DNA from 2 places in the Caecibacter sp. AF58-12pH5A genome. Region 1 is predicted to be linked to the other one. Evidence: riboswitches for the same ligand, from Rfam matches in the RefSeq annotation. Region 1 holds a riboswitch; the other holds the start of a gene.

What was found. Region 1 has a riboswitch for cobalamin ahead of PGX44_RS02755 (sirohydrochlorin cobaltochelatase). Riboswitches for the same ligand answer to the same signal wherever they lie in the genome.
Region 2: it holds a riboswitch for cobalamin, as region 1 does, so the genes downstream of both, PGX44_RS06820 (sirohydrochlorin cobaltochelatase) here and PGX44_RS02755 (sirohydrochlorin cobaltochelatase) in region 1, are expected to answer to the same signal.

Annotation. Positions count from the first base shown of each region.
Region 1 is NZ_JAQDBC010000003.1:98,626-102,042, reverse strand. It holds gene PGX44_RS02760 (NAD(P)-dependent malic enzyme) at 1-210, opposite strand, end outside; gene PGX44_RS02755 (sirohydrochlorin cobaltochelatase) at 338-1,354, opposite strand; cobalamin riboswitch at 1,441-1,615, opposite strand; gene ptsP (phosphoenolpyruvate--protein phosphotransferase) at 1,757-3,388, opposite strand.
Region 2 is NZ_JAQDBC010000011.1:40,578-43,994, forward strand. It holds gene PGX44_RS06815 (OPT family oligopeptide transporter) at 1-1,451, shown strand, start outside; cobalamin riboswitch at 1,606-1,789, shown strand; gene PGX44_RS06820 (sirohydrochlorin cobaltochelatase) at 1,915-2,919, shown strand; gene PGX44_RS06825 (MotA/TolQ/ExbB proton channel family protein) at 3,009-3,417, shown strand, end outside.

The DNA of each region.
Region 1 (3,417 bases):
ACCATCAGAAATGACGGCAATCATATTGCCACGACAGGTCAAGTCGAAGGATAAATCCTTATCCTTCACAATTTCCCGGCACGGCTGGGCTACACCCGGCGTATAAAGCGTACTCAAATCATCCCGTGTCTTCAAGACAGCCCGGGGGAGCGTTTCAATGATACCTTTTTTACCACGTCGTACAGCCATAGCGGCTTCGTCAAAATTCATATCCTCACCTCATCATCTAATCTGAAGACTGATACATAGCACAGCCTTTTTCTATACACCGTTATCTTATACTGATTTTTACAGTAAATCAAAGGCTTTTACCTGCCAGCCACGTTAGGCCCGTGAGTTATACAGTTTCTCCTGTCAGTGCCGCCCAGGCTTCATTGGCCCGTTCGACAAACATTTTCCGGACGGCTGCATTTTCTCCCAGGCCATGGATGTACACGCTGACAGAAAAGCCGGCTTTTTCAAGCAGCGTCTTATGCGAATCGTCTGCCGTACCGGCCATGTCATTGTTGGCGTGATCACCGGCGACGAGCATCATCGGCATGAGCAGGACCTCCCTAATGCCCCGGGCCTTGAGCTGGGGTATAATTTCCCCAAGTGCCGGCCAGCCTTCGACGGAATAGACATAGACCCGGTCCAGACCAGCCTGGTTCAGGCGGTGCTGGACGACGGCATAATAGGCGTTGGCCGGATGGGGCGTACCGTGGGCCATGACCAGGATGGCTTTATTTTCCCCTAAGGCCGCCGGGGGAAACTGCGTCGCAAAGGCCCGGGAAAATTCGGCTACATCGTCACGCTGCTCCTCTTGGCCCATCCAATAGAGAAGCGGCGTACCTAAGGTCATCTTCTTAAAATTGGCCTTATATAAGTCGAAAATAGCTGTCATATAACTATATTCCATACCGGGAATGATATCGAGAGAAGCCAGGGCTACGCGCGTACAGCCAGCCGTCAGGAGTTCTTCCAGGGCCTGTTCCGGTGTAGGTATGACACGGCCTTCCTTGGCCCGGATCCGGTCGATGATGATGTGGGACGTAAAGGCCAGGGCCACTCGTGTATCCTTATGGGCAGCCTGAATGGCCGCGACAGTCGCATCGATATTCAAGCAGCGGCTTTCCGCATAGGTCGTGCCGAAGCTGACGATAAGGAGGGCGTCGACATTCTCCCTATGAGCGAGCTCCGGGTTCTCATACGTCCGTACGCCAATGGCCGCAGCCTGGCGCAAGGCCGGCGTCGGGTCCTTGACGGCCGGATGCAGGCGGTACGACGCCTTTGCCGGCACACCCGTATAGGCACCACAGCCGGTAATTCCCATAATAGAACATAGACATACACGTTTCCATAGCTTACGAAACATAACACTGTCACTCCTTCAAAATAATTCCTGAAGACGGCAGAGCAGGCGCTGAAAAAACATCATCCACTCCCTATGGCTCGCAGGTTCGTTGATTACACAATCAGGCAGTTCTTCTGGCTCGGCATCATCACTACGCTGCGCCTTCCCATACTCCTGCGTACAGTGGCATTTAGCAGCCTCGCTCCACCTTACAGCGGCGGCACCGCGCCGGCTTACCCGGCTTCTCTTTTAAGCAAAAGCACCTGATTGAAAGAAAAGTACTTTGACTGTACCATAGACACTACGGCCTGTCAAATATGCTGAAAAATCTATTTTCCCCAGAATGTTTCACGTGAAACAAGCAGGGTGTTTCTAAAAAGACGCCCTGCCCAAAGGCAGAGCGTCTTGACAAATACATCCGTCTTATTTGCTTAAATCAAGGGAGCGTACTGTATCCCGCAAGGGCAGGACCGACTGGGGGCTCACGGACAACTCGTCTACACCCATGCGCAGGAATGTTTCGGTCAGGCTCAGGTCTGCACCGAGTTCACCGCAAATACCTACCCAAATGCCGGCCTGGTGGCCATTGGCAATGGTCTGGCCGATGAGACGCAGAACGGCCGGATGGTGCGCATCAAAGAACGAATCCAGCTGGGTCTGCTGCCGGTCAATGGCCAGTGTATACTGGGTCAGATCATTGGAGCCAATACTGAAGAAATCGACTTCCTTGGCCAGGTCGTCACTCATAATAGCCGCTGCCGGCGTTTCAATCATGATACCGATTTCCATGTCTTTATCATAGGCAATACCCCGGCGATCCAGATCCTGGCGCACTTCCTGCAACAGTTCCTTAGCCCGCCGTATTTCCTTGACCGAAATGATCATGGGGAACATGACGGCTATCTTGCCAAAGGCCGATGCCCGGCACAGTGCCCGGAGCTGGGTCTTGAAGAGTTCCGGACGGGTCAGGCAAATACGGATTGCCCGCATGCCCAGGGCCGGATTTTCTTCTTCTGCCAGATTAAAATAATCGACTTTCTTATCGGCACCAATATCGAGTGTCCGGATGACAACCTTTTTGCTGGGCAAGGCCTGGACCGTCTTTTTATATGCTTCGAACTGTTCCTCTTCTGTCGGATAGTCCGTCCGGCCCAGGTAGAGGAATTCACTGCGGAAGAGGCCAATGCCTTCGGCATCGTTGGCCAGTACCTGTGGCAGGTTATCCGGATTGCCAATGTTGGCAAAAATTTCTACGGTCTTGCCGTCTTTGGTTGCCGAAGGCAGGCCGCGGACCAATTCCAGCCTCTTACGGCGATCTTCTTCTTCCTTTTGAGCCTGTTGCATCCGGGCGAGTGTTTCCGCATCGGGATTAATATAGACCGTACCGGTCGTACCATCGACAATGGCCAACAGGCCATCTACGTCCTGATGGAGCTGTGTCCCCGTATTGACAATAGCCGCAATGCCCAGTGTACGGGCCAGGATGGCCGTGTGGGAGTTGGCACTGCCGCCTGAAGTGATAAAGCCCAAGATTTTATCCGTATCGAGCTGCATCGTTTCACTGGGAGCCAGATCATCGGCAGCAATAATCACTTCATCGTATTTACTGAAATCAATCCCCTGGCCGCCGCACAATTCCTGTTCTACCCGGCGGGATATATCCAGCACATCTGCGGCCCGGGCCTGCATATACGCATCATCCATTTCCCGGAACATAGTGGCAAACTGCTGGGCCGTATTCTCAACGGCCGCTTCGGCATTGCACTGTTTTTCTTCAATCTGGCTGACGATAGAATCGATGTAATCATCATCTTCGAGCATCATCTGATGTACTTCAAATACGGCTGCCTGTTCTTCGCCGACTTTTGCCAGGGCCTTTTCATACAGGGCCTGGAGCTGGCGGATAGCCGCTTCCCGGGCTGCCTGGAAACGGTCGATTTCTGCTGCTACATCTTCGACTTTACGTTCTGCCGTAGAAATAGTATTGCGATGAAACAGTGCCAGCGGCCCAATGGTAATGCCCGTATTGACACTTTTTCCTTTGAGTACTAACATGGGAACCTCCTTTGAAAGACAGGGGAGAA
Region 2 (3,417 bases), on a different contig from region 1:
AGCTCATGGTTCTCAGCGGCTTTATCGCCATGTGCTACGATTTCGTCCTCAATTCCCTGGGCTGGTGGAAAGAAGTCATTACGACGACGACCTTCCAGTGGGGCACAGCCCTGGCCGACAAGCATAAGCTCGTCTTCAGCCTCGATAACGACGCGGCGCTCTTGGGGATTGGCTATTTTACGGGTCTGCGCTATGCCTGCATCATCGCTGCCGGCTCTTTCTTTGCCTGGGTCGTCTGCATTCCCGTCGTCTATTACCTCGGCGGCGACCACCTGATGGTCATCAAGGACCAGCAGGTCCTCCTGGCCAACGCCCCTGTAACGGCCGTCTTCAACCAGTACGTGCGCCATATCGGCATTGGCATGCTGGCTATGGCCGGCGTCATCGGCCTCCTTTCTATGAGCAAGGTCGTCGGCGGCGTCGTCAAAAAAGCGGCAACGGATATGTTCTCGTCCCGTGCGGCCGGCCAGGAAACGCTTTTGCGGACGCAGCAGGATATTCCCATGAACTACCTCGTTATCGGTACGTTCCTCATGGTAGTCCTCTTTACGGTTTTCTTCCACCTTACGTGCTCAGAAAACCTGACTCAGACCCTTCTGGCCTTCGTCATTGTCCTCATTTTCGCCTTCATGCTTTCTGTTGTCGGCATCAGCTCCATTGCCTTTACAGGGAATGAACCGGTTTCCGGTATGACCATCTTCATGATCATCGTCTCGGCCGTCATCATGGCCAGCGTCGGCATGAGCGGCGACAGCGGCATCGTTGCCATCCTCATGATGGCTGCCTTCCTGTGCTCGACCTTGTCCGTTGCGGGTAACTTTATGTCGGAACAGAAGGTTGCCTACCTGACCGGTGCGACACCGCGGAAAATGCAGCAGTGGCAGCTCGTATCCATCGTCCTGGCGTCCTTTGTGTCTGTTGGCGTCATTATCCTGCTCAACAACGCCTATGGCTTTACAGGCGAAGGTGCCCTCCAGGCACCGCAGGCCAACGCCATGGCGGCGATCGTACAGCCCATGATGGGTGGCGGCGAAGCACCGTGGCCGCTTTACATGGCCGGTGCCTTCTTTGCGGTCATCCTCTGGATGATCAAGATTCCGCCTTTGGCCTTTGCCCTCGGCGCCTACCTGCCTATGGGAATTAATACGCCGGTTCTCGTCGGTGGTATCGTTTCCTATCTCGTATCGCACAGCAGCAAGGACGACGCCATTAACGAGCTGCGCCTCAGTGAAGGCAGCACCGTTGCGTCCGGCTTCGTCGCCGGCGGCGCTATTGGCAGTCTCATCAGTGCCGTCCTGCACATTGCCGGTATCGACTGGTTTATGAAAGCCTGGGAAGCCACACCGGCCGCTACGTACTTAGGCATCGTCGCCTATCTCGTACTCTGTGCTTTCATCTACAAGATGGCTGTCAGAATAAAAGAAAAAAGAGCAGAGAATAAAGCTGAATAAGGCAATCTCTACGTCACGTCCTCCGTGCAGGCCTTCGCTTGCAGGAGGACGTGTTTTTTGTCTTGCCGGGCCCGGCGAAAAGCCTATAGCAGTATTCGAATTCCTTATATTAGGTTTGACGCACTATGTGCCCTGTGGTATAGTTTTAAATGTAAATGTATATAGTAAATCAGGTGTCGTAAGACTCAATAGAAAAGCCGGTATAAGCCGGCGCGGTCCCGCCGCTGTAAGGACGAGTGATACTGCAGGAAACGTCACTGTGTAGCCGTAGCTACATGGGAAGGCGCAGTAGAGCCATGAAGCCAAGCCAGAAGAACTGCCTGATTGTGATCACCGGTATGACCTGCGAGCGATGGGGAGGAGATTTTTTGTGTTAGCCTGTAAAGGAAACCTGACGAACCGCGCGGAGATTCCAGCGCGGTTTTTTTATTGCCCAGGTGCCGGTAGAAAAGGAGAGATTGCGATGCACAAGAAACAACCTGTAGTAGCTGCCTTAGCCCTAGCCTGCCTGGCTGTAGCTCCATTCTGGTTGGACAACAGCGTCCACGCTGCGTACACCTTAAGTCCAGAGGTAAAGGACGTGACGCCGGCCCTCAAGGAAGCTACGTCCTTAGGTGTCCTGACCTACAATACCCCGGACCTGCAAAGCCTGGAAAATAAGGATGCCATCTTAGTCCTGAGCTTTGGTACGACTTATACCAAGAGCCGTCAGGCCACGATTGATGAAACGGTCAAAGCTATTCAGGCAGCTCATCCGCAGACGAAGGTCGTCGTCGCCTTTACGTCGCATATTATCGTCGACCGCATCAAAGCTCATGAAGGCCTTACCATTCCGACGCCGGAAAAAGCTCTGGAACAGCTCAAGGCCGAAGGCTATACGCGCGTGGCTATTGCGTCGCTGGATGTCATTCCCGGCGTGGAATATGACTACGACAAGGCCATATTCAATAGCTATAAGCACGCTTTCAAAAAGATGACCCTGGCGACGCCGCTCTTATATTGGATGGGCCAGGAAGACCAGCGTGATGACCTAAGTGAATTCGTGACGGCCTTTGCCAGCCAATTTCCTAAGCTCGGCAAACACGACGCCATTTTGGTCATGGCCCACGGTACGCCTCATCCGGCAAATGCCTATTATTCCGTCCTCCAGGACCGCTTGAAAACGGCTGGCTACGGCCAGGTCTATGTCTATTCCGTCGAAGGCTGGCCGCACCTCGATACGGTGATTCCGCAGCTGAAGAAAGCCGGTATCAAGCACGTCATCCTCATGCCCATGATGATGGTCGCCGGTGACCACGCTAACAATGACATGGCCGGTGCCGGCGCCGCTTCCCATAAGAGCATTCTCGAACAGCATGGTTTTACCGTTTCGCCGTATATCCACGGCCTCGGTGAAAACACGGCAGTACGGCAGCTCTTCGTCGAACGGGCTAATGAAGCTGTAGCAGCGCTGGAAAGTACGAAATAGGAGATAATAGAAGAGTATGGGGCAGGCTGACAGAATGCAGTCTGCCTCGCCTTGTGTCACGTCCGTATTCTTTATAAGGGAGTCATATTGTGGAAGGTATTTATCAGGGAATTCTCATGTTTCAACAGGGCGGCGTCGTCATGTACGTCTTGCTCCTTTGTTCGCTTGTAGTCGTCTATTTTGCTGTCGAACGGGGCCTCTATTTCCGCCGCATGGATGCGGGCAGCGACTTTGCCGAGCGCTGCAGCTGCGTCCTGCGTCAGGGTGATGCCGGTCAGGCCACAGCCTGTATTGCCCAGGGTCACGGTGCCTTAGCGGCGATCTTACAGGCTGTCCTCAGCGGCAAGGCCGGTGTAAAGCCGGCAGCCTATATGGAAATGGAGTCCGGTATTGCCATTGCCCGTTTCCGGCAGCACTTATATTTTCTCAGCGTCATCGTCACGATGGCACCCCTTTTGGGCCTCTTGGGCACCATCAGCGGCATGATCCGTTCCTTTA